2 regions of the Corynebacterium guaraldiae genome follow, and region 2 is predicted to be linked to the other one. Evidence: predicted binding sites of a transcription regulator. Region 2 holds the regulator's gene; the other holds the start of a gene.
What was found. Region 2 encodes LexA, which represses DNA repair genes until DNA is damaged. Its sites were predicted from a motif close to CGAACANNTGTTCG; they were not measured.
Positions count from the first base shown of each region.

Region 1: ACUY3D_RS06310 (HNH endonuclease signature motif containing protein) is a predicted target of LexA. The motif match lies at 3,117-3,130, and genes of this name have one in related genera.

Region 1 is NZ_JBRBAU010000006.1:89,459-105,324, reverse strand. Features, by position in the region: gene ACUY3D_RS06330 (LysE family translocator) at 1-484, shown strand, start outside; gene ACUY3D_RS06325 (RNA-binding S4 domain-containing protein) at 504-782, shown strand; gene ACUY3D_RS06320 (VOC family protein) at 782-1,486, shown strand; gene ACUY3D_RS06315 (MGMT family protein) at 1,458-1,757, shown strand; gene ACUY3D_RS06310 (HNH endonuclease signature motif containing protein) at 1,805-3,112, opposite strand; gene ACUY3D_RS06305 (hypothetical protein) at 3,390-4,163, shown strand; gene ACUY3D_RS06300 (zinc metalloprotease) at 4,265-4,867, shown strand; gene ACUY3D_RS06295 (PrsW family glutamic-type intramembrane protease) at 4,869-5,711, opposite strand; gene ACUY3D_RS06290 (hypothetical protein) at 5,708-6,199, opposite strand; gene ACUY3D_RS06285 (M13 family metallopeptidase) at 6,242-8,158, shown strand; gene ACUY3D_RS06280 (alpha/beta hydrolase) at 8,173-9,003, shown strand; gene ACUY3D_RS06275 (arabinosyltransferase domain-containing protein) at 9,006-12,350, opposite strand; gene ACUY3D_RS06270 (galactan 5-O-arabinofuranosyltransferase) at 12,382-14,334, opposite strand; gene dprE2 (decaprenylphospho-beta-D-erythro-pentofuranosid-2-ulose 2-reductase) at 14,373-15,131, opposite strand; gene dprE1 (decaprenylphosphoryl-beta-D-ribose oxidase) at 15,146-15,866, opposite strand, start outside.
Region 2 is NZ_JBRBAU010000004.1:108,772-124,637, forward strand. Features, by position in the region: gene hrpA (ATP-dependent RNA helicase HrpA) at 1-97, shown strand, start outside; gene nrdR (transcriptional regulator NrdR) at 94-552, opposite strand; gene lexA (transcriptional repressor LexA) at 1,309-2,031, shown strand; gene sugR (transcriptional regulator SugR) at 2,398-3,180, shown strand; gene ptsP (phosphoenolpyruvate--protein phosphotransferase) at 3,260-4,954, opposite strand; gene ACUY3D_RS04560 (1-phosphofructokinase family hexose kinase) at 5,192-6,163, shown strand; gene ACUY3D_RS04565 (PTS fructose transporter subunit IIABC) at 6,186-8,282, shown strand; gene ACUY3D_RS04570 (HPr family phosphocarrier protein) at 8,341-8,610, shown strand; gene ACUY3D_RS04575 (uracil-xanthine permease family protein) at 8,974-10,254, opposite strand; gene hflX (GTPase HflX) at 10,289-11,767, opposite strand; gene ACUY3D_RS04585 (hypothetical protein) at 11,890-12,672, shown strand; gene ACUY3D_RS04590 (hypothetical protein) at 12,694-13,227, shown strand; gene dapF (diaminopimelate epimerase) at 13,245-14,081, opposite strand; gene miaA (tRNA (adenosine(37)-N6)-dimethylallyltransferase MiaA) at 14,093-15,019, opposite strand; gene ACUY3D_RS04605 (hypothetical protein) at 15,019-15,651, opposite strand; gene ACUY3D_RS04610 (DUF349 domain-containing protein) at 15,783-15,866, shown strand, end outside.

The DNA of each region.
Region 1 (15,866 bases), on a different contig from region 2:
TTCGCTGGCGGGGCTTACCGCGCTGATTTCGGCCCATCCTGAAATCCTTGTGGCGCTGCAGATTGCCGGCGGTAGCTATCTGCTATGGATGGCATTTTCTGCAATAAGCAGCGGCATTAAAGAGCGTCGTGCTCCAGCAACCATGAATCCTCAACCGCGCGGGTTCACCCCGGACGGCATAATCAGACTCGGCACGGCGTACCGCATGGGCCTGGTCAGCGATCTTTCTAATCCCAAGGTGCTCATCTTCTTCGGCGCTATCTTCGCCAACTTCATCGATCCGGGCATGGGCTTGAGCGCGAATGCCACGGTTGGTTCTGTGCTGATTATTGAAAGCCTCATTATTTTTGTCGGCGTTGCGTTGTGCACCCGTGCGGTGGCGAAGTGGATGGCAAAGAACTCCGCCGGGGTAGATATCTTCAGCGGAGTCGTGTTTGCCCTGCTTGGCGTCATCATTCTGGCAGAGGGAATTCTTGCGCTTTGAGCTGGGTATGCTGGTCAACATGCTAGAAGTCTCAATTAAGGGAGAATCAATTAAGCTCGGTCAGTTCCTCAAACTGGCTTCCTTGGTCGCGACCGGGGGTGAGGCCAAAGAACTCATCGAGCAGGGTCAGGTCACCGTCAATGGGGAAGTAACTAAGCAGCGCGGAGCAACGCTGGCGCTTGGCGACGTCATCTGCGTCTCCGACACTTGCGCCCGCGTCGTCGAAGACGACGACGATTATTTTGATGAGGCTACCGCCGATGATGACTTCGACCCGGAGAAGTGGAGGAACCTTTAATGCCCGCTTTTGAAGCTGAAGTAGGAATGCCCTACTGGATTACTCTGGCCAGTTCTGATGTGAAGGCCTCCGAGAAGTTTTACTCGGCCGTGCTGGGCTGGGAATTCGAAGATGGCATCGCCCGTCTTCAAGGTCTGCCGATTGCAGAAATTGTTCCGGGCCAGGACACCTGGGCTACCTATTTCCTCTCCCGCGACTTGGAAGCCGATTGCGCCCGAGTAGAACAACTCGGCGGAAAAATCCTCGCTTTAGGTGCCCCGCTGGCGCTCGTACTCGACAAGTCCGGTGCCATGTTTGGCTTGACGCAGCCGGAGCTCGACCGCTTCGTCGCCGGCGGTGAGCCTGGCACCCCGGTGTGGCACGAGCTGACGGTCTCGGAGGATTTTCACTCAGCGCTGGACTTTTATGGTGAGCTCTTCGATTGGGAAATCCGTGGTGATGAGCATTATGCAGTTGCGGAGGAAGAAGGCGCTGCCTTCGCTGGGTTCTGGCATGCGGAAGGTTTGCCGAGTTTCTGGCAAACATACTTGGGTGTGCGGGACATCGACCAAGCAGCGAAGGCTGTTGTGGAGAATGGCGGGCAGGTTATCCGCGAGCCCCACGACTCACCATTCGGCCGATTGTGCCTGATTGAGGATTCCACGGGTGCGACGCTTACCTTGTGCGAGGTCGAGGATGCCCCCGAAGAACCCATCGAGCTCTAGGGTTGCGGAGGTCGTTCTCCGCATTCCGCCTGGCAACGTCTCCACCTACGGAGAGATCGCCAAAGTCGTAGGGGTCGGTGCGCGGTATGTGGGCTGGGTGATGTCGAAAAGCGCGGATCTGCCCTGGTGGCGGGTGGTCAACAGTACGGGCCGCGCCCATACCCCCGCCGCCCAAGCCCAGTGGGATGCCGAAGGTATTCCACACCGCGGCGACAGTGTGGTGCTCGCTGAATGCGGGCTGGATGCGGCGGACCTCAATTACCTCCTCTAAGCCGAGCACCAATGTGTTTCGTCGTTTTAAGCGACGAACCTAGTTATCTAGAAGGGGATTTCTTCATCTCCCTTGCCATAAGCGGTCTTCTTATTTGTGTTTGCTTGCTGTTCTTGGTCTAGCTCGGCTTTCAGCTCCTGAGCTTCCCGGTGCTTCCTAGCGCGGTAACCTTCAATATCTTGCGCAACGCTTCGCGCCCAGCGCTTGTTCTTTGGTGCTAGTGGCCCGGAAGGTTCCGTGATTGCCCAGGTTCCATCCTCAAAGAGCCAGACCACATCCCCGGTATCGGGGTCCAAAAAATAGAACGCCCGCCCATCGGTCTTCATGTTGTGGTGATGCTGGCACAACGCCACCATGTTGTCCGGATGCGTTGGCCCACCATCGGCGTAGTTAATACGGTGGTCTAACTGACACAGCCACGCCGGCATTCCGCAGCCAGCTGCACGGCATGTGCCATCGCGCCCTTCAACATATTTGCGAACCAACGTGGCTGGTCCGTAGCCATTAGTGGCTTCTGGCTTGGTGCTCAAGTCCCTTTTCGTTACGGCTTGTGCTGGGATTTTCTCTACCTGCCAGCCGTGCCCTTCTACATATACTGGCGCGTCTTCGACGTCACTCGCTTGATAAGTGTGGAGCACTACTCGGGCAGCTTCTGGTTCTACCTTTCCAGTCGTTAAAAGGATTAGTGCTTCTGCCATCGAGACTTCATGCTTTTCAGCAGCTGCCTTAATGGCCTCATGGATGATGATTCCAACGCTGCTATCCACCTCTAGTTCTATGGTGGCGCGTTGGTCGCGGGTGAGAATGGAATATCGATTCTTTGTGCGTTTATCCTCCACTGCGATGGAGTCGTCATGGACCTTGACAAGGTCACGCATGCGACGACGAATCTGCGACGTGGTGGGAAATACCTGATTTGGCTTCGTAGGTGTAAGCCAACGGGCCAACGCAGCGTCAATGGCGGCCACTACCTCAGTGGAAGGTTGGCCGAGTTTAGCCATGACCTGGTCGATGGCAATCAAGGCGGGTAAGTCCAGCAAAAAATCTGCATCTTGCAGGGCCTTGAGCTGGGGTAGCTCTTTCAATCGGTAAATCCCCATGATTATGCGAGCAACCGCCCCGGCCGCTTTGCCGGTCTTTAGCCCAAGGCGCATGCACGCTGTATCTGAGTCCTCGTCCAAGGCGGGAAGGATGCTAGACCAAAATTCGTAGTCTGCTTGGCGTATGGCTTTACCTCTCATGCAGACCGGGTCGTTCGGATTGGAATGAGAAAAATAGGAAACAACGGTTTCTGTAGCGGAAGACAATTCAACCCCCTCTTTTGTTAGAGATATTGAGAAGGACCGAACCCCCACTGTCCGAATCCCTTTTCGAAAAATGAGTTTATTCTGTACCGTTTGGAAAGTCTATACCCTGGCGGAAAGTTGTGATTAGAGAGGTGAATGTGCCTATTGATATTGCATTTACCCAGCCTTCCGCCGCTTTGAGCTTCGTTGGGAGGGGCTTGTTGGGTAAGAAGCTAATAAAATTACTGTTCGAACCCTAGCGTGGGGACGGGTGCGCGCTGAATCCCTTGGGCAGCGGCGCTTATGTACCAATCAAGCCTGTTGAAGCTGTGGCTTGAGTTAATCTATGAAAGTGCTTAAACTCCGCTCCCTTATTGCTGGTCTTGCGCTAGCGACCGTCGCTGCGCCATCCGCCCAGGCCCTGACGTTTGATCCTGGGAAGGTTCCGCCACGCACTCAAATGACCGTGCGCTATGCCGACGGAAACTCGGTTTCCACTGGAAATGGCCACGAGTCTCGTCCTGCGCTATCCCTCGCGAAGCTGTACCTAGGAATGTGGGTCCTGAAATATGGCGCGCCGGAGGATAAAGCGCGGGTGGAAAACATGGTTCGCTTCTCTGAGGATGGCACCGCTAGCGATCTGGAGCGGAAGTATCCGCAGGCCATACCTTCCATCATCGGGGAATATCGCTTGGGGGAGACCCATCACAACGGTTACTGGGGCAATACCACGACGTCGACGGAGGATCTCGCTCGCTTTATTGGGGTGATATTTGGCGACCCAGTTGCTGCACCGCTCATGAAAGGTATGGCGACGGCAGCGCCTGTGGCATTCGACGGATATCGTCAGGACTTCGGCACCGCGCGGATTCCAGGCATTATCGGAACGAAATTTGGGTGGTCAGATGACCGGCAGGTGCATGCGAGCGCCTCTTTCGGTCCTGGGTATAGTGTGGCGGCAAATACCTATGGATCTCCCGCGGATCTCACCGCAGATGTGCTCGGTGCGGTGGAGGTACAGCCGCAAGCGCCGAACTTGCCGACGCCCCCTCAGGACCTGCGCGATAGGGCGTGTGCGGAGCTGAAGCGCGCTGTGCCTAGTTCATCGCACGTGTGCTGATTGGCCACGGGTTTAGCTAAGTTTTACCTTTGCGGAAACTGAGAAATTAATATATTCTCGGCTACCAAATAAGCGGTTACTAACCCGAAAGGTAATTCCCTATGCGTAAGGCCCTGTCCATCGCGGCCATTGCTGTTGTGGCTTTGACCGTTGCCCCGTCAGCTTCGGCGAAGAGCGACCAAACTCGTTCGCTCATTTCCCCTGCTACATGCGCCTCCATCACTAAGTTGGCAAACGAAGGAAAGCCGGTTCCGGATCCGTCGATTCTGCACGATGCTGATTCCGTTCCTTCCTACTTCAAGAGCGGCGTGCTCAAGTACAAGGTGGCGGATAACTTCCCCTACCGCGAGCAGCTCGATGCCGCGGTAGCTGAGTGGAACGATGCTCTCGACGGCAAGGCTTCTCTGAAGGAAGTAGCGCCGTCCGAGGCCGATGATGACACCATCGCCATCATCTATAAGCCGGAGCCGAATGGTTACGTCCAGGGTACGGCCTACCCGGACCACGGGATGCTCTTCATCAAGGCGGCCACCGCTCAGTACCCAGAGGCGCTTCAGGGAACCATCGCTCACGAGCTCGGCCACATGATGGGGGCGGGCCACTCCTGCGCCCACGCCCTCATGGCCGGCGCAAACCAGAACCCCATTTCCTATCACGTAACTCCGCTTGACGCCGTGGCTGTCCTGCAGGGGCAGTTTGACTAATTCAGCGCAGGCTGGCTGAGCCGGGCGAGTGCGAGTAGGTATCGTCCGCCTTGGCTAGGCGGTGGGCGCGAAGCCCCAGGGTGATGACGATGGGGTAGAGAATGAGCGCGACCACGATGTACTGCGTGACCAGCTGCCATGTCTCATCCCACATGTAGTTCCACGCGAAGTGGAGACAGAAGGAAACAAAAAGCGCGCCCACGCCCACTCCGAGGCGCCACCACCACGTTTTGTGGGCGGCGTAAATGGCCCAGCCGATGCCAAAGCCTGCGATGGCCGTCAGTGACATGTGTAGGCCTGGGCCCGCCACAAGGCGGAGCCCCCACATCTGTAGCATGCCAATCCAATCAGACGTCGGGTGCATGACGGCGCCGAGAGAGGCGTAGAGGACGTTCTCAAAGACCTCGAAACCCCAGCCCACAAGCGCGCCGACGATGAAACCATGCCAAGGGCGGTTGAGCTGGCGGAAACTGAGTAATACAAAAACCACGCCCAGCGCCTTGGCGAACTCCTCCGGATAAGCTCCGGACCATGACATCATGGATTCTTCCCATCCCACGCCCTTGGTGAGGGAGCTGAACGGAAGTGCTGATAGGAGCGCCAAAGACACCGCGGTGCCGGCTCCCCACAGCACGCTGGCTGTGGCCCATCCCTTGGCAGGTCGCGCCCACATCGGGCTGAGGTGCCACAGATACAGCCCCAGCACCAAGAAAGCAAAGCCGATCAACAGGCTTATTAGGCCCGGCAGCGGGGCAACGAGGAAAGCACCAAACAGATTGATCAGAGCTGCAGGCAGGCAGATACCAATGATGACCCACAGCGCCACGCGGAAGATCTTGCTCACTTGAAGGCCTCCATAAACTGATCGGCGATTTCTTCTGGGTTTCCGTCTGAAAAGACGAGCTCGTAGTTGAGATCGTCCTTGGCCACGCTAAAGGCAACGACCGGGATGTATGTATACGTTCGCAGTACGAGGATGCCGTCTTGGTTTTCTACTTCTTCTTTCGGCATCGACCCGAAGGTCGTGGCGCGCACAGCTCGGCGCAGGGCCAGCTCGTCATCGTCGACATCAGAGGTGAGGTAGGCCTCGACCAAGGTATCGCCGCAATCCCACGCCTGGTTGGCCACGGAATCGTAGTTCACGCTGCATTCGACGCCGTCGATAGGCAGACGCCACTCAGGATCGTCGAGGACAACAGGCTCGGTTTCAGGATCGTGGTCCGGCAGCGCCAGGCTGAGGACGGCGGGCGTGCCGAGCACGAGGAGGGTCACCCCAAGCACAGCGAAAAACGGCCCCGTCATCTTCGCTGGCGGGAAACGATAAGAAGTCATGCACACCACACTAACGGGTACATCTGACATAGAGTGAAGTGCATGAAGGATCTGTATCAGTTTGTTAATGGCCCCTGGATCGAGTCCCACGTTATTCCCGATGACCGCGGTGTTGACGGGACTTTTCACGCGCTTCGCGACGAAGCCGAGGAACTCGTCCATGACATCGTTAAGGAAGACGAAGGCCGTCCGGGGATCGTGTATTCCTCCCACATGGACGTTGAGGGAGTGAACGCTGCGGGAACGGCGCCTTTGGCCGAAGATTTGGACAAGCTGGTGGCGGCGGACCCGGAAGAGCTGGCGCACAACCTGGGCGTGCTGGAGCGCGAGGGCGTCGGCGCCCCGGTTACCTTCTGGGTAGAAAAGGACTCCGGCTCCGAGGAGGCAGTGGCCTACATTATCCAGTCCGGCCTGGGCCTTCCAGATGAGGCTTATTACCGCGAGGAAGCCCACGCGGAGACGCTTGAGGCCTACGAGAAGCACGTCGCAGCGATGCTTGGATTCCTGGATCCGGCTCGCCTCTTCGGGCTGGGCGCGGAAGCGGCCGCTACGCGCATCGTGAATCTGGAAAAGGAAATTGCTGCAGGGCATTGGGATGTCGTGGCCTCGCGTGATGCGGTGAAGACGTATAACCCGGTGGACGTCGCCAAGCTGCCCAGCATCACCCGCGCCATCCTGAACGGTGGGGCACTGCCGGAGCACCGCGCGGTGGCCATGATGCCGTCGTATTTTGAGCACCTGGAGGGTCTGTTTACCGCCGGCCGCATGGCGGATTGGCAGCTGTGGGCCACGTGGCACATTCTGCTGTCGCGCGCGCCGTACCTTACTGAGGAGATCGGTAGGAAGAATTTCGAGTTCTACGGAACCAAGCTTTCCGGCGCTACCGAGCAGCGTGACCGCTGGAAGCGCGCCGTGGGCCTGGCAGAGAACATGGTGGGCCAGGAGATTGGCAAGGTCTTCGTGGACAAGCACTTCCCTCCATCCTCGAAGTCCGAGATGGATGAGCTGGTGGGGTACCTTACCTCCGCGTACCGCGAGAGGATTTCGCAGCTGGAGTGGATGACCCCGGCCACTCGTGAGCGCGCGCTGGAGAAGCTCTTGCAGTTCAAGGCCAAGATTGGTTATCCGGAGACCTGGCGTGACTATTCCGACCTAGAGTTTTCACCCAAGGGTGCGGACCTGGTGGCCAATGTGCGCGCAGGCAGCGCGTGGAGCCACGATTATGAGCTGGCCAAGATTGGCAAGCCGGCCGACCGCGACGAGTGGTTCGCAACCCCGCAGACGGTCAATGCCTTCTACAACCCAGTAGTTAATGACATCACCTTCCCGGCGGCGATTCTGCGCCCGCCGTTCTACAACCCGGACGCGGACGCGGCGGAGAACTTCGGTGCCATCGGCGCGGTGATTGGCCACGAGATTGGGCATGGCTTTGATGATCAGGGCTCGCAGTATGACGGCCAGGGCAACCTCAACTCCTGGTGGACGGATGAGGACCGCGCGGCCTTCGAGAAGCTGACCGCGAAGCTGGTGGACCAGTTCCAAGGGCAGGTGCCGAAGGTGCTGGAAGGCACCGATTCCGCAGGCGTCAACGGCAGTTTCACCCTGGGTGAGAACATCGGTGACCTGGGTGGACTGGGGATTGCTGTGGTGGCCTACAAGAACTACTGCGCCGACAAGGGCTTGGACATCAACGGCCAGGTCGCGCCCTTTGAGGCAGAGGGCGCTGAGCCGGAATTGGCAAAGCACGAGTACACCGGTCTGCAGCGCTTCTTCCTGGCGTGGGCGCGCGTGTGGCGCACTGCTATTCGTCCGGAGATGGCCACGCAGTACTTGGCCATTGACCCGCACTCGCCGGCGGAGTTCCGCTGCAACATCATCGCCGAGAACATCGACGAATTCTACGAGGCTTTTGATGTCGAGGGTGGACTGGTCCCAGAGGAGCGCGTCACCATCTGGTAGTACCCTTGGGGGCCATGAGTGAGTGGAATATCGGCGGCCAGGATCGCCAGCTAAGTCCAGAACAACAGCTCGAGCAGCTCTCCTCCTACATGGAGGTGCACTACCCGCTGCCGGATTTCCGCCCGCCGTGGGCCGGTGGAGGTTCGCCGGAGGCGGACCGCTATTGCGCGCTGCTGCCGGACCGTATCGTGCAGGCCTCCATGATGGTGCTGGGATCCGCGGTGGATCACTCGCTGCCCGGCACCGTTTTTACGGAAGGCGTGAGCGTTGAAGGCTCTGAGGTTGGAGCGATTTTTAGACCGTCCGAGCCGAATGGTCGCTGGGCGGTGTCGCTGCACTCCGGCGGCTGGTGGCGCGGTGACGGCAAGGCGCTAGAAATGCAATGGCGGCCCGAAGTTGCTGCCGCAGCGCAGTTGTCGGGCACGACGATCATTGATGTCGATTATCCGTTGGCGCCGGAGCACACCGTGGCGGAGATGGTTCAGTCGGTTCAGGCGGCCGTCGATTATGCGCGCGACCATAGGGCCAACCGCGTGACGGTGTGGGGATATTCCTCCGGTGGGGCGCTCGCAGCGCTGGTGCCTGCCGACGCCCTCCTCCTCACCTTCCCCGACTTTGGCGCGCTGGCCAAGCTGCCGGAGGAGATCCGTGGTGACTACGTCCTCGACGAGGCGGCGCTGCCAGCGGCATATTCCGACATCTTGGTCCAGACCGCGGCGCAGGACGAGATTGCTGAGCGCGTGGAGATCCCCGGTGCACAGACTGCGGAGTACGTGTCCATGCACCGTATTTCGACCCCGGCCGTGGCGCGTCAGCGCATTAAAGATTCGGCCGAGTTCCTGTAGTTCTACTGTTCGCCCTCGGGGCGAATCTTCATCTCGGAGTTCTTCCACAGGCCGGAGCGCTGGATGATTTCCTGGTCGATGTCCGCCTCGAGCGGGGCCTCGCCGCGGGAGTTGGTGCGCAGCTCATACTTTTCAATGGAGCCCCAGTCGCGCGCCCAATCGTTGTTGAGGTAGCTCGGGATCTCATAGGAGTAGTTCACTGCCTCCGCGGTTGCCAGCGCACCACCACCGGAGAAGGACTGGAAGTCCGTGAGGGAGGTTTGTGCGGCGGCGTCGGGAAGAATGCGGAACTGCGGGATCTCGGTCACGCCGGCGTAGTGGTCGAAGGTGCGCTGGCAGGGGAACTGCAGGGCCACGGACCAGTCGAGGAGCGCCGGGGTAGAGGAATCGAACTGGGAGTTGATGGTGGCAAGCTCCGGGACGCGCGGCGGTGTAAACGCCATCCAATCGTCCTCATCGGTGGAATCATCGACCGCGACGAGGCGCACAACGTTGGCCTCCTCTGGGAGCTCGTCTAGAGCAATGCGGAGGTTGCGCCATTTGGGGGTCGCGCCGACGTCGGAAAGCTCGGCCTCACCCTTGTTGGTGACCTTGCCATCCTTGAGCGTTCCGTACTCCAGGGTGAGCTCGGTGCCCTCCTGCTCCACTCCGTTGACGTCGTGGTGGTAAATCTTGCCGGCGGCAGCGACCGAGAGGACGGGGGTGTTTTCGCCAGGTTCCGGCAAGTTATACCACTGCGTGGTGATGGTGGCGGTCGAGCGCTGCGATTCATCGTAGGAGCCCATGACCGGGACCTTCCGGTAATCCAAGTTGAACGGCAGGTGCATCTCGGAGCCGTTGACACCCAGGGTTCCGCGCACGCCGCCGGCGGAGGAGTCGGTGACCTCGGTTGCCTTTTCCTCGGATTCGGTGAGATCCTTCTGTTCATTGGACGTCGCCGAGTCCTCACCGGTGGTGTTGGCAATAGCGCCTACCGACGCCGAGTTGAGGTTCTCCGGCTCAATATCTTCCTTGATCATATTGGGGCCGAAACCGAAGTTGTCCTCCTTCTTGTCAACGAGCGAGTCCTGGAATTCGCCCTCGACCGGAGTGAGGAAGGATTCATTGGTGTTGGTCTCCACCATGGTGGAATCCGCCAGCGAGCAGGTATCGCCGCGCAGGGAAGTCAGGTTGCCCTTGCCCACGGAGTAGGAATCCGCCTGGGCCACGTAGCCCTTGGCAAAGGAGGCACACGAGAAGGCCACGATGATAATGCAGGCCGCCGCAATCGGTGCGGACATGACACCCGCCCAGCGCGAGACCTTGGCGGCATTGGCGGCCTCGAATTCCTCGAGGGTGCCGGCGGTTTCGGCCTTGTTCTTGCGATAGCTGTGAACCAGGGACTGGTAGAGGCCAATCGCCAGGACCACCATGGCGATGGCCAGCACCACGGTGTTGGCCTCGATGCCCTTGAACTGCACGGTGCGGTCCCACCACGGGATGCCGAAGGAGGATACGTACCACCAGGCGTTCCAGCCGCCCAGGGAGATGGCCAGGAGGAAGATCACCGCGGCGATGGAGAAGGTCCGGGCACGCGGGGAGCGCATGGCAATCTGGGAAAGAACTACCGAGCCGAGCGCGGCGATGACGCCGGCGACACCGGCGTAAATGCCGAAGTGGTGCGTCCACTTCGTCGGCGTGAACATGAGGAAGAAGGCCGAGAGCGCCATGATGGCCAGCAGGCGCTTGGTGGGATCTGCCTCCGCACCGACGACGCGGTGGTCCTTGATGAAGGCATAGATGATGAGCGCCAAGCAGAAGAGCATGGTGAACATTGCAAAGCGGCGCGTCAGGGAGCCGTCCACGGAGGGCTCGAAGAGCGTGGAGTAGCGCACGAACTCCGAGTACCACGGCAGGGACGGGCCGACCGCGGAACGCACGCGAGTGGATTCGAGGACCGACGCTAGCGTTTGGTCCCCGAAGGCAGCGACCATGACAGCGGTGCCACAGGCAAGGAACGGGGCGATGAGAGCTGTCCAGCCGATCTGGGGAGCGCGCTTACCCATGATGCGGAACAGGGCGGGCAGGCAGACCAGGAAGATGCCCACTGCGGTGAGGCCGGTGGGGCCAGCGGCCAGGGTGATGGTGGCGATGATGGTGCCCACCGCTGCCGGAAGGAGGCGCTGGGTGGAGATGGCGCGCTCGAAAGAGGCCCACGTCAGCATGACGCCGAGGGCCACGATGGGCTCGGGGCGGATGCCGTTGTTATAGGGCAGCCAGAAAGCCAGGAACATGAACGCGGCGGTCCAGTGCGCCAGGCGGCGCTCGTTGACGCGAGCGCCGAAGCGCGGAAGCATCTCGCGCGACAAGATAAACCAGATGATGAGCGCTGAGATAAGCGCAGGCAGGCGCACGATGATAGACGCGCTGGAGAATTGCGCCAGCCATGCCACGAGGTCGTAGTACGGCGCACCGAACGGGGCCTCGGGGACGCCGTACCAGCGGTAGTAGTTCGCCATATAGGTCGCGTGATCGGAAACGCGTCCCATGGTGAGGATGAAGCCATCATCGGAGGTATTAGCACCGAAGATGTACCACCAGCCGAGAACAGCCGCCACGACGCCATCGAGCGGGCGGATCTGCTTCCAGGTTTCGGGCATGAAGCCACGGCGTTTGCCATCGAGGCGGTCGATTCGCCACAGGCAGACCAGGCTGATGACCACCATGGTCAGGCCCAGCCACATGGCGATGAGCTTGAGCGGTGTCGGGGAGGAGGTGAAGCGGGAGTTGATCTCCACGTGGATGCGGAGGTCGTCGCCAAGCTCGGCGAGGGCTTCCGGGGAATCGTCGATCTCGGTATAAACGCCGGTGACCTGAGGGCGGAGATCCTCCTCGGAGGTCTCTTTGTGCTTGCCCAAGGAGACGGTGGTGCCGTCACCGGTGGATTGGATGCGGAGCGTGGAGTCCTCAGGCAGCTTCGCCACCTGCTCGGCCGTGAGAGAGAAAATGACCTCATCGAGGCTGGTCACCGAGAGACCATCCTCGCCGGCGCGGACAAACATGCCGCGGTTGGAGGCCTTCTTGGACTCTGGGGGCACGGTGCCGTAAAGCAGGTCCTGGCCATCGCGCAGCTTATCGACGGCCTTCAGAGGGATCTCTGCATCGATCTCCTCCGGCGCCACCGAGATGAGCGGGGCGTTGATGGACTGCAGGGAGTCCTGCTGGGGCCAATCGAAGGAAGATTGGGTTTGGTTCACCGGCAGCAGCGGCGTGGCCACAAAGCACAGGAAACCGATGAATCCAGCGATGATGGCGGTGATCCGCAGGGACTGCGGTGCTCGCAGTGAAGAGGTATTCCGATCTGACACGGCGATCAGTCTACGTCACCGCCATGGCTTATTAAGATCTGGCCGCGACGACGAAGGGACCAATCTGTTTAGTGGTCCAGCCCTCTTCAAAGACCTCCGGGTTGAAGAACACCGCGCGGTAGCGCACGTTGGGCTGATTGGGGTAAATGTCTTCTGCCAAGTGCGTCTTGTATCCATCCCCGGGTTCTTCGATATCACCGCGGAAGATGAGCACGTCTGGGCCGCGCCACGGTGAGGACTCGAGGGAATGCGAGAATTCCTTCGGAGTCTGGTCCCAGGAATTGGAAGCCCACTCTTCAATCTGCAGGTTACGGGTGCTGAACTCTCCCAACGGGTTGGCATAGTTGCTGGTGAAGGCGTTAAATCCGTAGTAGGGGTTGTAGGCCATGAAGAGCTTTTCGTCCGTGAGGACGACGGTGTCGTCGGCCGCGTAGCCCTGGGCGTCGATGAACTCACGGATCTTTCCGTAATTAGCGGAAGAATCGCTGGTGTAGCGGTCCGCGCGCTCCCCGTAGCCGTCGGTATCGGTATAAGCGTGATCCAAGGCGGTCACGTTCGTCGCGGGGATCTGCTGCGCATAGTAAATACCGCCCAGCCCCATGATGATGGCAAAGACCAGGGTCACGCGCTTGCTGGTGGTCTCAGTAATGCCCGCCGGGTAGAGCGTGGGCAGGCCCATGAGGCGGACGTCGGCCAGCGCGAGAATGCCCGCCGTGGCGAAGAGCACCGCGACCATCAGCTCTAGGCGGAAGCCCAACAGCGTGCTGCCGGCAAGAGTCATGACCATGGAAGCCAAAGTCCACAGGTAGGTACCGACGAGCGCGGTGCCCATAGCTCGGATTTCGGGTTCGTCAACGCGCAGGATGAGATAAATAAGGCCAATAAGGCTGAGGGCGCCGATGACGGACAAGGAGAGGAAGGGCGCCGGGATTTGGGTGCCCTCCTCCGGCAGGTAGTGCTGCGCGGTGGATTCTAGCGGGGCGGTGGCGTGCAGGACGGCGTGCAGATATGGTGCCCAAGCAATCGCGGCGATGGCCAGGGAGCCGGCCGCGATGGCCGCGAGGCGCACGAGGGGAGTCCACGTACGATCGGCCACGCACGTGACGAGTGCAATGAGGCTGACGATGGTAAGCGCCACGGCTCCCGTGTACAGCGTGTAGAAGCAGGCGGAGATTCCGAGGTAGATGGCGATTGCGGCGGCGGAGAACCACGAGGAGCTGTAGAAAGCGTGCGAACACAGGACAGCTACCGCTGGTACGCCCATTGCGATGACCGCGGAATACGGTTCTTCAGCGCCGATGGTCAGGGTCACCGCTGTGGTGGTCAAGGCAATGGCGGTGGCCACAGGTAGGGAACCGGCAAGCCGCTGCCACAGAGGAACCAGGATGCACCCGGCTACGGCCAGGGAGATGAGGCTCCAGGGTTGGTAGACCTCCCAGCCGGGCATGTTGAGGATGTTGGCCAGCCGCCCGCCCAACCAGAACCAGCCCAACGGGTAGAAGGTGGGCAGGCCTTCGTAGTTCATGTCCGCATAGGAGCTGGCTTCCGTGACGCGGGTGAGGAACTGGGTGCGGAACACCTGATCGACCTGGACGCCGTCGAGCCAGAGGCGCGAGGCCGAAAGGGGCAGGCCGATGCTGGTTAGCGTGAGTAGCGCTGGGGAGATGTAGCACAGGGCGGTGGTCAGCCACGTCCGCCACCGGGGCCGCGGCGAGCTGCCAATGACCCACCACACGCATAACGCGCCCACCAGGAGGACGGTGAGCGCAGTTCCCGCAGTGCTCAGCGCACGGGTCACCATCGACGTACTGAACGCCGGGAGGGAGACCGTCTTAAAGGCAAAGAAGCCAAGAAGCGTGACAAGGCCGCCACCTAGAGCGGCGGCGGCGATACCCACGAGGGTGGCGCGACGCGATAGGCGGTCGACGTCATATTCCATGGTGGGGGACACGGCGGGAGACGACATGGTGGGAGACTCAGTCATGTAAGTAGTTTCCCACACGCCGTGGACTTAGCGGAACTTTAGAAAGGCAGCTTCCGGAAGATCGCCTGCGGGATGAACTTGAATCCCAAGGACACGTACTCAAACAGCGGGTGCACGAAGATGGACTGCTTACCGTCCAGGACCGCCTTGACGGTGGCCTTGGCCACGTCGGATACGTTGACGGTCAGTGGCGCTTCGCCGGCTTCCGCCGACATCTTGGTGCGGACCTGGCCCGGGCGGACCACGAGCACGTTGGCGCCGGAGCCGCGCAGGGCCTCACCGAGGTTGATGAAGAAGCCGTCCACGCCGGCCTTGGAGGCGCCGTAGACAAAGTTGGAGCGGCGCACGCGCATGCCGGCGACGGAGGAGATCGCCACGATGGTGCCGTGGCCCTGCTCCTTGAACTTCTGGCCGAGCAAGACGCCAAGGGAGACCGGTGCGGTGTAGTTGGTCTGGGCGGAGGCGACGGCCTTGGCCTGGTCCTGCCACAGTTCTTCCTGGTCACCGAGGGTGCCGAAGGCGATGATGGCGACGTCGACATCGCCGCGCTCAAAGGCGCGCTTGACGACGTCCCCGTGGCCCTCGAAGTCAGTCGCGTCAAAGTCGATGACCTCGACGTCGCCGCCGCGGGACTCGATGGTCGCGCGGGCATCCGCGATGCGCGGGGAGTCGGCGCGTGCCGCGAGGGTGACCTTGGCCGGGCCGCGCTCGAGGAATTCTTCGACGATGCCCAGGCCGATTTCGGAGGTGCCGCCGAGAAGGAGGATGTGTTGTGCTTGGCCTACTGCATTCAGCATGAGGTGATTCCTTTCTAGTGCAGCTCGAGGCGGCGGGACATATCGGAAGCGAAGACGCCGGTCGGGTCGATGTCGTTGCGGGTCTTGAGCCAGCCCTCGAGGCCCGGGTACATCTTGTGGAAGTTCTCCGCCGAGGTGCGGGACTCCTTGGCCAGGTAGAGGCGGCCGCCGAATTCCATGACGCGCTTATCCAGATCGTCGAGGAAGGCGCCCAGGCCCGGCTTGATGGGGAAATCCACGCAGACATTCCAGCCTGGCATCGGGTAGGACAGCGGGGCCTTGTTGCCGGGGCCGAAGAGCTTGAACACGTTGAGCGCGGAGTAGTGGCCGGAGCGCTGCATGTCCCGGATGATTTCCTTGAAGGGCTCGACGGCGTCGGTCGGCACCACGAACTGGTACTGCAGGAAGCCGTTGGAACCGTAGCCACGGTTCCACTCGCCGATGAGATCCAGCGGCTGGTAGAACTGCGTGAGGTTCTTGACCTGGTTACGCGCCGGGGCGCCCATGAGGTAGTAGGCCTCACCGATAGCCATGAGGGAGAGCTTGTTCATGGTGAAGTTCGGGAAGATATCCGGAACCGTCATCAGCTGCGGAGCATTGAACTTCAGCGGGTCCTTCGCCAGCTTCGGGGCGAGCTCCTCGAGCTGCTCCAAGGTGGCCAAAGAGCCGCGCGAAATGGTGGAGCGGCCCAGCTTCGGCTCCGGGGAGATGACGTCGAACCACGCGGAGGAGTAC
Region 2 (15,866 bases):
TGAGGAACTGCGCGTATCGCTCTTCGCACAACGCCTGGGCACTGCCCACGCGGTGTCTTTGAGGAGAATCCAAAAGGCAGTGGATAAATTACGCTAAAAGCTATCGCGGTCGCGCCGACGCATGAGGCGGATTTCTGATTCAAAGTCGTCGGCGCTTTCAAAAGACTTATACACGGACGCAAAGCGCAGGTAGGCCACTTCATCGAGATCTCGCAGAGGTTCCAGGATGGCAAGGCCGATGTCATTGGCGTTGACTTGCGAGGAGCCGTGACTGCGCACGGTCTCTTCAACTTCTTGAGCGAGCTTCTTCAAAGCATCATCGCTAACGTCGCGCCCCTGGCATGCGCGTTTGACGCCTCGGATCAGCTTGTCGCGACTGAAAGGCTCAGCCAAGCCATTTCGCTTGACTACTGACAAGACTGCCTTCTCGATGGTGGTGAAGCGACCTTTGCACGCGGCGCATTCGCGACGCCGCCGGATCGAGGTTCCGCTGTCGATTACGCGCGAGTCAATAACGCGTGATTGTTCGTTGTGACAGAACGGGCAATACACAGTGCCGTATCCTTCCTTTCGACCAATGCGCACATGCTGCTGGCCCAAGGAATTCTAGCGCAAAGACACGACCGTCGTGGTCGAAGAGGTGCTCGCACTGTCAACCTCACTATCGATACTGAGGCCACCCCATACTGTGCCGATGAATACCGCGGCGCCAAAGACTGCTCCGAGCACATAGTTACCTACGTTCGACCGACTACGACGGCTGCCCGATGTTGCCCCGGCGGCCGAAACCTGGGAATTCACCGGAATTTCTGGACGGCACTGTGTTCTATCGTTTACGGCAAGAGTTCGAACACGAGACGGCCCATATGGAAGGTTGCGCGGGGCATCAGACGTGAGCGACCGAGACTGAGCGGGATCCCAGACCGCCGCTGGCGGCACTAGCACAGTCCGATTGCTAGACTTCTCGAGGGCCACCCCGCGCAGTACAGAGGCATTGTTTAATGCGATAGCCATGACGGTTCCTTTCTAGGTCTTCCTTATTCATTGAGACAATGCCCGAAGTGTACGAACCAAGCCCGACATCTTCGAACATCACCTTCGATCAACCGTTCGATTTGGTGTGTATGTTCGATTTATAGCAGGCCTTCGAAAATTTGTCCACACTCGGGCGGCGTTAGTCGAACATTTTTTCTTTCCGTGCTAAAAAGGGAAGCGGAAGTATCACCAGCAGCCCACTCCCACTTATGTCCGGCACGCCAAAGCCGCGCACATCAACTCTGCACATCCCGACAGTTCCTAGGAGCAAGAATGGCCCGCAATCCGAAGCGAAGCGACCACCCTTCCCTCGATTCACTTTCCCCTCGCCAACGCCGCATCTTGGAAGTAATCCATGACGCCGTAATGTTGCGCGGCTATCCGCCAAGCATCCGCGAAATCGGTGACGCAACAGGCCTCCAGTCCACCTCGTCCGTGGCCTATCAGTTAAAGCAGCTGGAAGAGAAGGGCTTCCTTCGCCGCGATCCAAACAAGCCACGAGCTGTTGATGTGCGCCATTTCCCCGGCGCCGACGACCCCAAAAAGCCCGGACGAAAGACCGGGCAGGCAATCGCACCATCGGGAACCTCCACCCCTGACGCACCCGAAGACGCCGCCACCCCAAACTACATTCCTGTTGTGGGCCGCATTGCTGCTGGTTCCCCCATCACCGCCGAGGAGAACATCGACGCCTACTTCCCCATGCCGGGTGAAATCCTAGGCAGCGGCGAACTATATATGCTGCAAGTCGTGGGAGATTCAATGCAGGATGCAGGAATCCTCAACGGGGATTGGGTTATTATTCGCTCGCAGTCTGTTGCAGAAGAAGGCGAGTTCGTAGCCGCACTTTTGGATGGCGAAGAAGCGACCGTGAAGGAATTTCACCGAGATTCCTCCGGTGTATGGCTCCTCCCCCACAATGACGCTTACTCACCCATCAAGGGCGATGAAGCCGAAATCATGGGCAAAGTAGTATCCGTGTTCCGCAAACTCTAGAAACCATCCACCTCAGCGCTCCCTCAGGCCTTCCCCGCTCCACACCAATCACCCACTCGGTGCGGGCGAACCGGACTGGGGGATTGTTTCTTTTTACCCCCTTGTGTGTGTACATGCCCGATTTCGACCGTTTTAGCGTCCGAGATCACACATTCGGATACTTGCAGTACAACCGTAGGTTTTAGTGACTAAGGCACGCGTTCGATGTGAGCTTTTCTTTGTTTAGTTCCGTTTTGTTCGCATTCAGTGGGACAATAGAAGTATCGCCACAACATCCGTTGTTCTTTTCGTTCACATGCCCCAGCCCCGTTTTCCTTCACCGGCGGGCGCAGTGACCACCACAGGCAGACTTCATTTGGAGGAACCATGTACGCAGAAGAGCGTCGCCGACAAATTGCGTCATTGACCGCTGTAGAAGGACGAGTCAATGTCACCGAGCTCTCCGAGCGCTTCGATGTCACCGCTGAGACGATTCGCCGCGATCTCGCAGTCTTGGACCGAGAGGGAGTTGTGCACCGAGTTCATGGCGGTGCAGTCGCCTCCCAATCCTTCCAGACCGCCGAATTCACCCTTGATACTCGCCAACGTTCGGCCACGGGCGCCAAAATGGCAATCGCACGCGCCGCACTGGAGCAGCTTCCCGACGGCGGCAGCATCTTTCTCGATGCCGGAACCACCACGAATGCGCTTGCCGATCTCATAGGCCAGCGCTACTCGGCCGGGCAATTCAGCATTGTGTCGAATAGTCTCCCGATCGCTCTTTCACTAGCCAGCAACGGGGTATCTGACGTCCAGCTGCTGGGTGGCACCGTGCGCGCGATTACCCAGGCCGTCGTCGGTGACACTGCGCTTCGCACCATGGCCCTGATGCGTGCCGACGTCGCCTTCATCGGAACCAATGCGCTAACCATTGACCACGGGCTCTCTACGGCCGATTCGCAAGAGGCGGCTATCAAGTCAGCATTCGTCACCAATGCACACCGCGTTGTCGTGCTGTGTGATTCATCGAAGTTGGGCAATGACTACTTGGTCAGCTTTGCATCACTCGATGAGATTGATGTCGTCATTACCGACGCCGCCGCCCCCGATTCCTACGTTGAGGCTCTGCGCGAGCACGGCATCGAAGTGATTGTCGCCGCGGACAAGTAGGCGCTTTCACCCATAGATCAATTCAGGAGGTGTGCACCCCGCATGATGAGGGCGCACACCTCCTGTGCAATTCAGCGCTCTAAGCGGACTGGTATTCCTCCAGCAGCGCAATCACTGCGGCACGAGCGTCCGCTGGGCTTTCGGCGTTGACAGCCGCCTCTGCCATCTTCTGGCACTGCTCAAGGCTGAGCTCAGCCAGCTGCGCACCGACGCCAGCCACCGCAGTCGACGCCGCCGACAGCGAAGTCACACCGAGGCCAGTCAACACGCAGGCAAGCATGGGATCAGCTGCGGCTTCGCCGCAGACGCCAACCGGAACGTTGTTATCGCGCCCCACCACGCAGGTGTGCTGAATCAGGCGAAGGACAGCAGGCTGCCATGGATCGGTCAAGTAGGCCAGCTGCGGCGACAGACGGTCCGCGGCCATGGTGTACTGCGTCAAATCATTGGTACCAATGGACACGAAATCGAGATGCGGCATGATGGTATCCGCCATCAAGGCTGCGGCGGGAACCTCAATCATCGCGCCGGCGGTCAAACCGCGCTCGCGGCACAGACCAGCGAACCATTTCGCTTCCACTGCGGTAGCCACCATCGGCGCCATAACCCACGTCGTAGCCCCATCTCCGCGCTTTTCCGCGGCCTGGGCGATAGCGTCGAGCTGACGAGTCAACAGCGCCTCGTTGTCGCGGGCGATGCGCAAACCACGAACGCCCAATGCGGGGTTTTCTTCCGAGTCCAAGGTGGCATAGGAAATCGGCTTATCCGAACCGGCGTCGAGCGTGCGAACGACGACCTTGGACTCCGGGAAAGCGTTGAAAACCTTGCCGTAGATGCGCGCTTGCTCCTCGACGGTCGGTTCCTCGCTGGCAGAGAGGAAGGACAACTCCGTGCGGTATAGGCCAATGCCTTCTGCCTGCGAGTCAGAGGCGATGCGGGCTGCGTTTCCGTCAGCAACGTTGGCCAGCAACTGCACGCGATGGCCATCCTTGGTCTGGGCTGGTCCCCGCCACTGGGCAACTCGTGCCGCCTTCTCACGGTATTCCTCCACGGCCTTCAGCGCGGAGGCACGATCTGCACCGAGGGACACCGATCCTACGGAGCCATCAACGAAGAGCTGGGTGCCTGCCTCAATCGTTCGCAGCTTAGCGCCCACTGCCACGATGCAGGGAAGATCAAGCTGGCGAGCAATAATCGCGGTGTGGCTGGTTGGCCCGCCAAGCTCGGTCACGAGCGCCTTGATGTGGGTGGTGTCCAAGGTAGCAGTATCCGCCGGGGCTAGATCGTCAGCCAGCAGTACAGCCTCCCCTTCGACCATGGGCAGACCCGGCTCTTGCTCACCGCGCAGCTGAGCAATCACTCGATCGCGCACGTCCTTGAGGTCCGTCGTGCGCTCAGCCATGACGCCACCGGCGGCCTCAAACATGGTGACAAACCTGTCCGTGGCCCCCACAACTGCATACTCGGCGTTCTTACCGCCGCGAATACCCTTGCGCACTGCCTTGTGCCAGCCTCGGTCCTTGACCATTCCGGCGGTTGCGCCAAGAACTTCAGCCGCTTGGCCTTCGGCCCCAGCTGCACGCTGTTCCAACCGGCTAGCAACCATATCTACCGCTTCGAGGAAGCGATCGTATTCGGCATCACGTTGCTCTTCCGCCACGGTTTCTCCAGCCGTGGGCAGTTCTGGGCGTGGGCGGACCCACACCGCCTCAGCGTATGCAACGCCAGCGACGACGCCGGTGCCTTTAATGATGGATGGGGATGCGTTTTCCATGACACATTTCCTTACGGAGACGATGTTTTCTCTTTCCAGATCATCACAAGTCGGCCAAAAATGCAACGAAACCCACAGTGATTCCATTGACATTCGGACACATACGGGCAATAATCAACATTAAGCAACATTAATTTCACGCTGACAACGGGCAATCCGCACCGAAGCTCTTGTTCACGCCGCTGAGGCGCGTTTGCCCCAAATATACGCACTCCGCGAAAGGGGACATTCTCCACGATGATCCTTACTTTGACCCCCAACCCGAGCATCGACGCCACCGTGCGCTTGAACGAGGAACTCGAACCTGGTGCTGTTCACCGCGCCGGATCCGTCTCCAGCGTTGCCGGTGGTAAAGGCGTCAACGTTACGCACGCGGTAACGCTCGCCAACGTCGACAGCCTGGCGCTGCTCCCCGCCGTTGCCTCCGATCCTTTCTTGGCCCTCGCGGCCGAGGCATCGATACCCGTGCAGGCCGTGCCCACTCACAGCGCGGTGCGCACCAACACCACTCTGACCGAGCCGAATGGCCGCACGACCAAGCTCAACGGCCCCGGCGCCACGCTCGATACGGACGTGCAGCAAGCCGTTGCACAGGAACTCGCAGAACACTGCGCCGACGCCGAGTGGTTAGTCATGGCAGGCTCTCTCCCCCAAGGCGTTCCCACCGACTGGTACACGCAGCTCATCCGGGTAGCCCGCGAAGCCAACCCTGATCTGCGCATAGCCGTCGATACCTCTGATGCGCCCATGGTGGCTCTCGGTGACAACCTCGAAGTAGCCAGCCCCGACCTCATCAAGCCAAACGGCCTCGAGCTGGGCCAGCTTGCAGGTGTCGATGGTCAGGCCCTTGAGGCCGCCGCCGAAGACGGCGACTTCAGCGGAGTGGTTGAGGCCGCGAGGGTCGTCGTCAAGCGCGGCATCCCCGAGATTCTTGTCACCCTGGGCAGCGCTGGCGCGGTGCTGGTCACGGCCAATGAAGCATGGGCTGCTACTCCCCCGCCGATTACCCTGCGCTCCACCGTGGGTGCCGGCGATTCTTCGCTCTCCGGCTATATCCTCGCCCGCCGCTCCGGCGCCTCGTACCCCGAGGCCCTGCGCCAGGCTGTGGCCTACGGTTCAGCAGCCGCAGCACTCCCGGGAACCCAGATTCCAACCCCCGAAGAACTAGATATCGAACACACGACGGTTTCTGCCGTCACCGACCTTTAGTAGTACTGAGGAGTACCTACCGATGTCATCACGACTCATCACCACCGACCTCGTGGCGCTCGACGCCGACTTCGGTGACAGCATCGAATCAGTCATTACCAATCTGGCCACGCTTGTTCACGACACCGGCCGCGCCACCTCCGTGGACGAGCTGGCAGGCCCGGCCATCGCGCGTGAAGCCAAAGCCGGCACCGGTGTCCCCGGCGGCGTTGCCATCCCACACTGCCGCTCTGCTGCCGTGTCTGAACCCACCCTGGCCTTCGCCCGTCTCTCGCGCGGGGTCGACTTCTCGGGCCCCGACGGGGACGCCCACTTGGTATTCCTCATCGCCGCTCCGGAAGGCGGCGGCAAGGCCCATCTGAAGATTCTCTCGAAGCTCGCTCGCGCGCTGGTGAAGAAGGACTTCCTGGAAGCCCTTCGAACTGCGAAGACCAAAGAAGAGATCGTCTCCCTCGTCCTCGACGTTGTCAACGCAGAAAAGCCGAAGAAGAAGGCTGCGGCCACCGAATCAGCACCCACTGCAGGTGCGAGTGCAGCGGCAGCGGCTCCTGCTTCGAGCAAGGCTGCAGAGTCGAAGAAGACGCGCATCGTGGCCGTCACCGCATGCCCGACCGGCATTGCTCACACGTACATGGCTGCCGACGCCCTCACCCAAACCGCCGAGGAACGCGACGACGTCGAGCTCACCGTGGAGACCCAGGGGTCCTCCAACAACACCTCTGTTTCGGCAGACACGATTGCGGCTGCCGACGCCGTGATTTTCGCTACCGACGTGGGCGTTCGTGACCGTGAGCGCTTCGCCGGCAAGCCGGTCATCGAATCTGGCGTCAAGCGCGCCATCAACGAACCGGGCGTGATGATCGATGAGGCCATCGCCGCCTCGAAGAACCCCAACGCGCACAAGGTGGCAGGAACTGCCGGCGCTTCCTCCTCTAGCGCTGAGGAAGATGGCCAGGGTCTGGGCTGGGGCAAGCGTATTCAGCAAGCCATCATGACCGGCGTTTCTTACATGGTTCCGTTTGTTGCCGCGGGCGGCCTCCTCCTGGCACTGGGATTCCTCTTCGGCGGATATGACATGGCTAATGGGTGGCAGGCCATCACCACCGACTACTCGCTGACCAACTTGCCGGGCCATGACGTCATGGTCGACGGCGAAATGATGACCTTCAAGAAGGCAGGGTTCGCCCTGTACATCGGCGCCGTGCTCTTCGCCATCGGTCAAGCATCGATGGGATTCATCGTCGCGGCGCTCTCCGGCTACATCGCCTTCGCGCTGGCAGGCCGCCCAGGCATCGCGCCGGGCTTCGCGGGTGGTGCCATTGCCGTGACTCTCGGCGCTGGCTTCATCGGCGGTCTCGTCACAGGTCTCATTGCTGGCTTTGTTGCGCTGTGGATTGGCAAGTGGAAGGTACCGCGTTGGATCGGCTCCCTCATGCCTGTCGTTATCATCCCGTTGCTCGCCACGATGATCACTGGCCTGCTCATGTACCTGCTTCTCGGTGCCCCGCTGGCCGCCATCATGGAGGGCCTGCAGAACTGGCTGTCCTCGATGTCTGGTTCCTCCGCTGTCCTTCTGGGCATCATCCTCGGCCTGATGATGTGCTCCGACCTGGGTGGCCCGGTCAACAAGGCTGCCTACCTCTTCGCCACCGCTGGCCTGTCCACGGGCGACGAGGCCTCCATGAAAATCATGGCCGCCGTCATGGCCTCCGGCATGGTTCCGCCGATTGCGCTGTCGATCGCTACCTTCGTACGCAAGAACCTGTTCACGCCTGCGGAGCAGGAGAATGGTAAGTCCGCGTGGCTGCTGGGCCTGTCCTTCGTCTCCGAGGGCGCCATTCCGTTCGCTGCCGCCGACCCGCTGCGTGTCATCCCTTCGATGATGCTCGGTGGCGCGGTCACTGGTGCGCTGTCGATGTCCCTTGACGTCATGTCTCGCGCCCCGCACGGCGGAATCTTCGTTATCTTCGCCATCGAACCTGCGTGGGCGTACTTCGTGGCCATCCTTGCCGGCGTCATCGTGTCCACCATCGCGGTCATCGCGATGAAGCGATTCTGGCCCAACAAGGCTGCTGAAGAGGCTGCAGCAAAGGCCGACATGGCCAAGGCTGCCGCCTAACCCTTAACCCGCGTACACTTGTAAGCACGAAATACCGTAATTCGAAAGGATTATCATCATGGCTTCTAAGACCGTCAAGGTTGGTTCCTCCGTCGGACTGCACGCACGTCCGGCCTCCATCATCGCAGACGCTGCCGCTGAGTTCGATGAGGACATCTTCCTCACCCTCGTTGGCGATGAGGACGAGGATGAGACCGATGCTGCTTCCTCCCTCATGATCATGGCTCTCGGCGCCGAGCAGGGCGACGAAGTCACCGTGACCTCCGAGAACGAGGCAGCTGTCGAGAAGATTGCTGGCCTTATCGAGCAGGACCTCGACGCTTCCTAAAGCACTTTCCGTTTATAGAACGGCAGCTCCCGCTTCCCTCTTTGATGAGGGTGGCGGGAGCTTTTCGTTGCTTGGTTGTCTAGCAAATGGTTCTAGTCATCGGGCTCTACTCAAACGGTTTTGCTGGGGGGCAAGGAAACCATATAGAGGTGCCTAGAAGGTTCACTTGACCCCAAGAAAACCTTCTGACCCGAACCATGTGAGTAGAACCATGTGGATGCGCTGCCTCATACCGCAGAGGGACCGAAGTACAAGCACCTTATGCAGATTTCTGCACACATTCACCTGGGGTTTTGCGTAAATACGCGTCCAGAAGGTGCCTTTACTCCGGTCCCTTATCCTCGCTAATCGGCGGAAGCGCCTCTAGTACTTCGCGCCGCGTCCCTCACCAATGGTGCCGTAGAGCTTCTTCATCACCGGGTAGAGCACGATGATGCCAACCGAGCCCCAGGCAATACCTTCCAGCGTCACTCCGAAGACGTCGAGGGTGAGGTTGCCAATGCCTGCGATGAGCGCCACTGCCGCCGCAGTGAGGTTCACCGGGTTGTTGAAGTTGACCTTGTTGTCCATCCAGATGCGCACGCCAAGCATGCCGATGAGGCCGTAGAGGACGATGCAAGCACCACCCAGCACGCCGGTGGGGATGGTGAAGATAAGCGCGCCAAACTTCGGGATGAAAGCCAGCGCGATAGCGGTAACAGCAGCCACCCAATAGGCGGCCGTCGAGTAGACGCGGGTGGCGGCCATGACGCCAATGTTCTCCGCGTAGGTTGTGGTGCCGGAACCACCGAAACCACCGGCCAGGGAGGTAGCCAGGCCGTCCGCGATGAGAGCATCGCCAGCGAGATCATCGAGGTCGCGCTTGGTCATCTCAGAGACCGCCTTAACGTGGCCGACATTTTCAGCAATCAGAACGACCAACACCGGAAGTGCTGCCGCGATGGCTGAAACGTGGAACTCCGGCGCATGGAACTGCGGGAAGCCAATCCAAGCCGCCTCGCGGATAGACTCCACCGCGCCCTCACCGAGGTTGCCCGTGGCGGCCGCGAAAGCCCAGCCGACGACGACACCAATCAGAATCGACAGACGCGAAACCATGCCCCGCCCAGCGACAGTGGCGAGGATGATGACCGCCAGCGTCACCGTGGCAACCAGCGGCTGGCTCGAATAGTTGGTGGCTGCATTGGGAGCCAAGTTGAGGCCGATCAGCGCAACAATGGCACCGGTGACGGCCGGCGGCATGACAGCGTCGAGGACCTTTCGGCCCGCCGCCTTCACCGCGAGACCAATGGCCACCAAGACCAGGCCAGTCACGAGGACGGAACCTGCCTGCGCGCCAATGCCGTACTGCTGGGAGGCGCTCAGCGGCGCAATGAACGCGAATGAGGAGCCCAGGTAGGAAGGCAAGCGGTTGCGGGTAATCAGGAGGAACAGAATCGTTCCCAAACCCGAAAACAGCAGCGTCGTGTTGACCGGGAATCCGGTCAGGGTGGGCACGAGCAACGTCGCACCAAACATGGCCACCACGTGCTGCATGCCGATGCCGATGGTGCGGCCCCAGCTCAATCGTTCTTCGGGTGCGACAACCGCGCCCGGCTTAATCGTCTTTCCGTCCCCGTGGACGGCCCAGCCAAAACTACTCACGAGCCTTAATTATGGCTCACGCGAGCACCGAAACCTAAGCGTCTTGGTCAGAAACTCGAAATTCTTTGAGCTCGGCGGCGACGGAAGCTGGCAGGCGGACGTCGACAAGCGTGCCCTCCCCCGTGTAGTCCTCGCCGCGCACGGTGCCTTGGGTGTGGATGCGATCGATCACGTCCCCGCGGGTAAACGGCACGAGAAGCCGCACGTGTTCATCCTGAGAGTTGAGGAACAGCTCCACGCGCGTGGTGAGCTCATCAATGCCCTCCCCCGTCTTGGCGGAGACATACACAACGTTGTCGCGGTCGAGGACGTGACGCAGTTCCGCCAGCACCAGCGGATCGGCCTGGTCAATCTTATTGATCACGACGATCTCCGGCGGTGCCTCCTCACCGGTCTCCTTCACGATGTCATAAATGACCTGGTTGACGGCCTCAATCTGCTTCAGCGGGAAGGGATCCGACCCGTCCACCACGTGCAGCATCAGGTCTGCTGCGAGGACCTCCTCCAAGGTGGACTTGAAGGCTTCCACCAACTGCGTGGGTAGATGGCGCACGAACCCAACGGTATCGGTGAAGACGACCTGGCGGCCATCGGCAAGCTCGGCGCGGCGAGTGGTGGGATCCAAGGTCGCGAAGAGCGCGTCCTCCACCAGCACGCCGGCACCCGTCATTGCATTAATGAGGGAGGACTTGCCAGCGTTGGTGTAGCCGGCGATGGCGATCTGAGGGATCGTCGATGACGCACGGCGCGAACGCTTAATCTCACGTGCCGTTTTCATCGCCTTAAGCTCCTTGCGAAGCAGGGCCATCTGCGTGCGGATGCGGCGGCGGTCCGTCTCAATCTTGGTCTCACCCGGACCACGCAGGCCCACGCCACCGTTGGAGCCGGCGCGGCCGCCCGCCTGGCGCGAGAGGTTTCCACCCCAACCACGGGTATGGGTATAGAGGTATTCCAGCTGCGCGAGCGAGACCTGGGCCTTGCCTTCCTTGGACTTGGCGTGCTGCGCAAAGATATCCAGGATGAGCATGGTGCGGTCAATGACCTTGGTGTTGAGCGCACGCTCCAAGGCAGAGAGCTGGCCTGGGGTTAGCTCGCCATCGCACACCACGGTATCCGCGCCAGTAGCAGCCACGATGTCCTTGAGCTCGTTCACTTTGCCCGAACCGATATAGGTGCCCGGATCCGGTTTATCGCGCTTCTGGTACAAGGCTTCGACGACTTCGGCTCCCGCGGTTTCCGTCAGGGCGGCTAGCTCCGCCATCGTAGCCTCGACCTCGGCCACGGTACCTTCGGTCCACACTCCCACGAGCACCACTTGCTCAAGGCGCAGCTTTCGATACTCCACCTCGTAGCCATCGGTGGTGTCTTCCGCGCGGATGGTGGTCTCACGGTTTACTCGCCGGAAGGCGTTGCGCTCCGCAAGGTCGAGATCACCGGTAGTTGGCTCCTGTGATTTGGGCGCGGGCTCACCAAAAGCCTGCGCGAGGAGATCATCATGGGTTTCTTTTGTCATATGCTCCCTATTCTTGCACGTTGCCGCTCTCAACTGGGAATCTCCGCTTCCTGTTCCCACGAACTGCCGCAGCGCGGTGACGTATCAGCGATGGTTTTTGAGTCCCCTCTGCGACAGATACAATGGTGCACATGACCGTGAAAGAAACCTCCCACCCAGAGATGCAGGCCATCGGCCTTAACTACGAGCGCTGGCAGGACGCCGTCGAGGCAGCCATTTCCACCAATCAACTGGCAGTGACCGGGGAGGTTCGCGGGGGACAACTTATCCAGTTCGCGGATCCTTCCGGCGCGCAACTCAATATCCTCGCCGTCGAGCCTTTCGCCACCTTCATTGGTTTCGAGGGCGTTACCCAGGGCTTCGCCCACGTGTCGATGATTAATGATGTCTTGGCTTTCCTGGAGATCATTGATCCTTTCGGCAACGTGCTCGCGCAGGCGACGGCAAATCTGGCGCAGGGCCCGCTCCTCGCTGACGAAGACACCCAGCAGTGGCAGCAAGTAGAGCTCACTGCGATGGGTCTCAACGTCTCCGCATTCGACAGCACAGATGCCTACGAAGCAGCGAAAGGAAGCTACCCGGCCACGTTTGAGTCCGCGGGCGCGGACATTGTCGCGGCTGGCTCCGGCGCCGAAACCCCCACCCCGGGCTGCAACTTTGCAGCACGGGTCATGGAATCCGAGTGGCGCCACAACCAGCTCACCGGTGAACGCTTCATGCATCTGGTCATGGATGGTGCGTTCCCCTTCGATCTCTGCTTGCCCGAGAGCTTTGGAGACCTCCCGGTAAAGGATTCCGTTCTTGCGGGTTCGGCAATGCTGACCGCCTCGATCGCGCTGCCTACCGGCGGCTGCGGCGGCGAAGGCGGGTGCGCCTGCGGCTCCGGCGGCTGCGGCGGTCACTAGAACTTCCGTAGAGTAGTTCACATGAGTTTTTCCGCATCTCAGCGTCGCGGCCTTGCGCTGCTTCTCGCCGTGGTTACCGCTGCGGTGTTGATTCTGACGCTGAAGCTGCCGGGGGTTATCCTCGCCGCGTTTGTGTGCGCAGCGCTGTGGCTCTTTGCCGACGCCCGCCCCAACGCCTCTGAACATGCGGCACTGCGGGCTTCTATTGCGCTCACGGTGGAGGACATCACGGGAGTGCTTGAGGATTACGCGACGTTTGCCACGAGCGACGACGCAGAGTCCCTCGCCGACCGCACGTTGCACCGCCCGGCGCTTGTCGACGCCGACTGCGCCAACCCCGCCATCGAAGCGTTCCACTACGAGATGCATGGCGCGCAACGCTTCTTACGCCGCCTCGACGCTCGAGTAAACTCGCCGAATGCCGAGACAAGTGAGCTTGAATCCCTGCTCAAGGTAGCCGATGAACGCGCCGCCGAGCTCAAAGAAGCCTGGCTCGCCGCCCGCCGCGCCGCCTTGGCCTTGGGAACCAATTACGAAAAGGAGGACGGACGCTAAACACCGTCCTGAAAGCTCTATAGTGACGTTTCACCAGTTGCCACGATGCGCGAAGGGCCCGTCAGCGTGGAACCGTCCTCGGTGATTTCTACCTGGACCTGGCCGCCGGGGACGATGACGCGGACGCTGCCGGTGATGCGGGAGGCGTCGGCAAGCGCGGCGCACGCTGCCGCCACCGTCCCGGTGCCGCACGAACGGGTCTCGCCCGAGCCGCGCTCGAAGACGCGCATGTGAACCGTTCCATTCTCCAAGGGCGTGACCAGCTCGACGTTGACGCCAGCCGGGAAGAAGTCCGTATCAAATACCGGTTGCTCGAGGCGCTTTCCAGCCAATTCCTCTGCGCTAAGGTCTGGGATAACCGCCGCCAAATGGGGATTTCCCACGTCTATGCCAAGGCCGGCAAAGCTCTCCCCCGCCATCGACGCTGTGGAGACGCCGAGCACCTGTGCTGGGCCCATCTCCACGCTGACTTCGGCCGCCGAGTCGTTGAAGGAGTGCACGGTCACCTGCTTGGCTCCGGCGCGTGTGCCCACGGTGAAGGTGTCGGTATCCACCAACCCCCGGGAGCGGACCCAGTGCGCGAAGACCCGGGTGCCGTTGCCACACATCTCCGCAATCGAGCCATCCGCATTGCGGTAGTCCATGAACCAGTCCTCCGCAGCGATGCCCGGCGCGAGTTCCTCAATCTCCCCATTGGCAAGCAGCTGACCGGCGCGGATAACGCGCAGCACGCCGTCCGCACCGATTCCCGCACGACGATCACACAGAGCCACTACCTTTTCCGGCGGCAGCGCTTCTGTTCCTTCCACAATGACGAAGTCGTTCTCAGTTCCGTGGCCTTTTGCAAACTTCATAGGTTTAAAGTCTACTGTCCTTCCACGATGCGCAATGCCTGCGGCGGCGTCTCGGCCGCAGCATCGAGCCACTGGATCCGCTTGTCGCGGTTGAACCAGGAGCGCTGGCGGCGCACATAGCGGCGGGTTCCGGTAATGGTGCGCTCCACTGCTTCTTCCCATGTCAGCTCGCCGCGCTGGGCTTGCAGCACCTGTGCGTAACCGATCGCCCGGCCTGCTGTGGAATCAGCCTTCAGACCGTGGGCTTGGAGGCTTTCAACTTCCTCCACGAGCCCTTTATCGAACATGAGGCGGCTGCGCAGCTCAATGCGTGGGTTCAGCCAGCTGGAATCCGTGCGCAGACCGAGGATTATCGTCCCCCACCGGGGCGGAGCATTCTTCGGTGGCTGGCTGGCTTTGAAGGGCTTCCCAGTAAGCTCGATAACCTCCAGCGCGCGCACGGTGCGGCGCGGATCTTTGTCCTCGATGATGGCTGCGGCCGCTGGGTCCACAGCGGCCAGCTCCGCGTGCAGAGCATCGGTACCAATCTCTTGGCGCCGGGCCTCCCAGCGGGCCCGCACCTGCGGGTCAGTGGGTGGGAATTGCCAGTTATCCACGAGCGATTGAACATACAGCATGGAGCCGCCCACCAGGATCGGGGTTTTACCGCGTGCACGGATGCCGTCAATATCCGCGATGGCGGAGGCCTGATAGCGCGCTACCGACGCCGTTTCCGTCACGTCCCACACATCCAGCTGATGGTGCGGAATGCCTTCACGTTCCTCCATTGTCAGCTTGGCTGTGCCAATATCCATGCCCCGGTAGAGCTGCATCGAGTCGACGTTGACAACTTCCCCGTCGAGCTCGTGGGCCAGGGCTACCCCGAGCGCTGATTTCCCGGAGGCCGTCGGGCCCACCACCGCGATAGGGGTTGGGCCGGGTGCTTGAATATCAGGCATTAGCACTGCCACCCCGCCACATAGCGTCCTACCCCCAGGGTTGAATCCGCCGCCCGCAGTTCCGCGTGACGCGGGTGCACGCTTGCCAGCTGCGCCCAGAGGCTCGTCTCGAGCACACCGGCAGCACGGAGGCGCTCTTCGTCGCAGTGGCCTTCCCCTCCCGCTAGGATGCTTTCGCACCACAGGTGTGCATCCCGTGCGCCATCGACAAGCGCAAGCGGCGCGCGCTCGGTCAGGCCGGCCGAACCGTCAACGCAGACCACAGTCAAGCGCCCGGGGCGAACCTCACCGAGCTCAGCGCGAGAATCCTCCACCACGGAGCCCGGTTCATCGGAAGTGAGATTAAGCGCACGGCTAAGCACGTAGCGGGCCATGATTTCCGGAAGGAAATTCCCGCCGCCGACGTTGACCTGCGGTGCTCCCCATGCTTTCAAGCTCCCTGTGTGCTCGGTACGCCAGCGCACATCGCGCGATCCCACAATGTCCACCTGGAGGGGGCTGCTGCCGCTCACGCGTGCGGCATCACGGGCCAACTCGCACGCAGCACTGAGCAGCGCACGCGAGGCATCATCGCTGGGTGAGAGTTCTTCCGCCAAGGCCGGTGAGGCTGGCATAATCATGAGATTCTGCATCGACTCCCATCCTATAAGGTTAGTTTTTCGGGGTTAACACGCGGCTGCGCGGCTGAAACGGTAGTGTTGTGTGACATAAGTTCTGGCAGCCGTGTCGCGCGGCGCGATAGTACCGAAGGTGGTTTCCTACCATGTCCGCTATTCCTTCCCCTGGAGCCATGCCCCGCAAGGGTTCTCGTCCCGGCCCAACTCCGTCCGCCCCGGCAGCTCGCCCG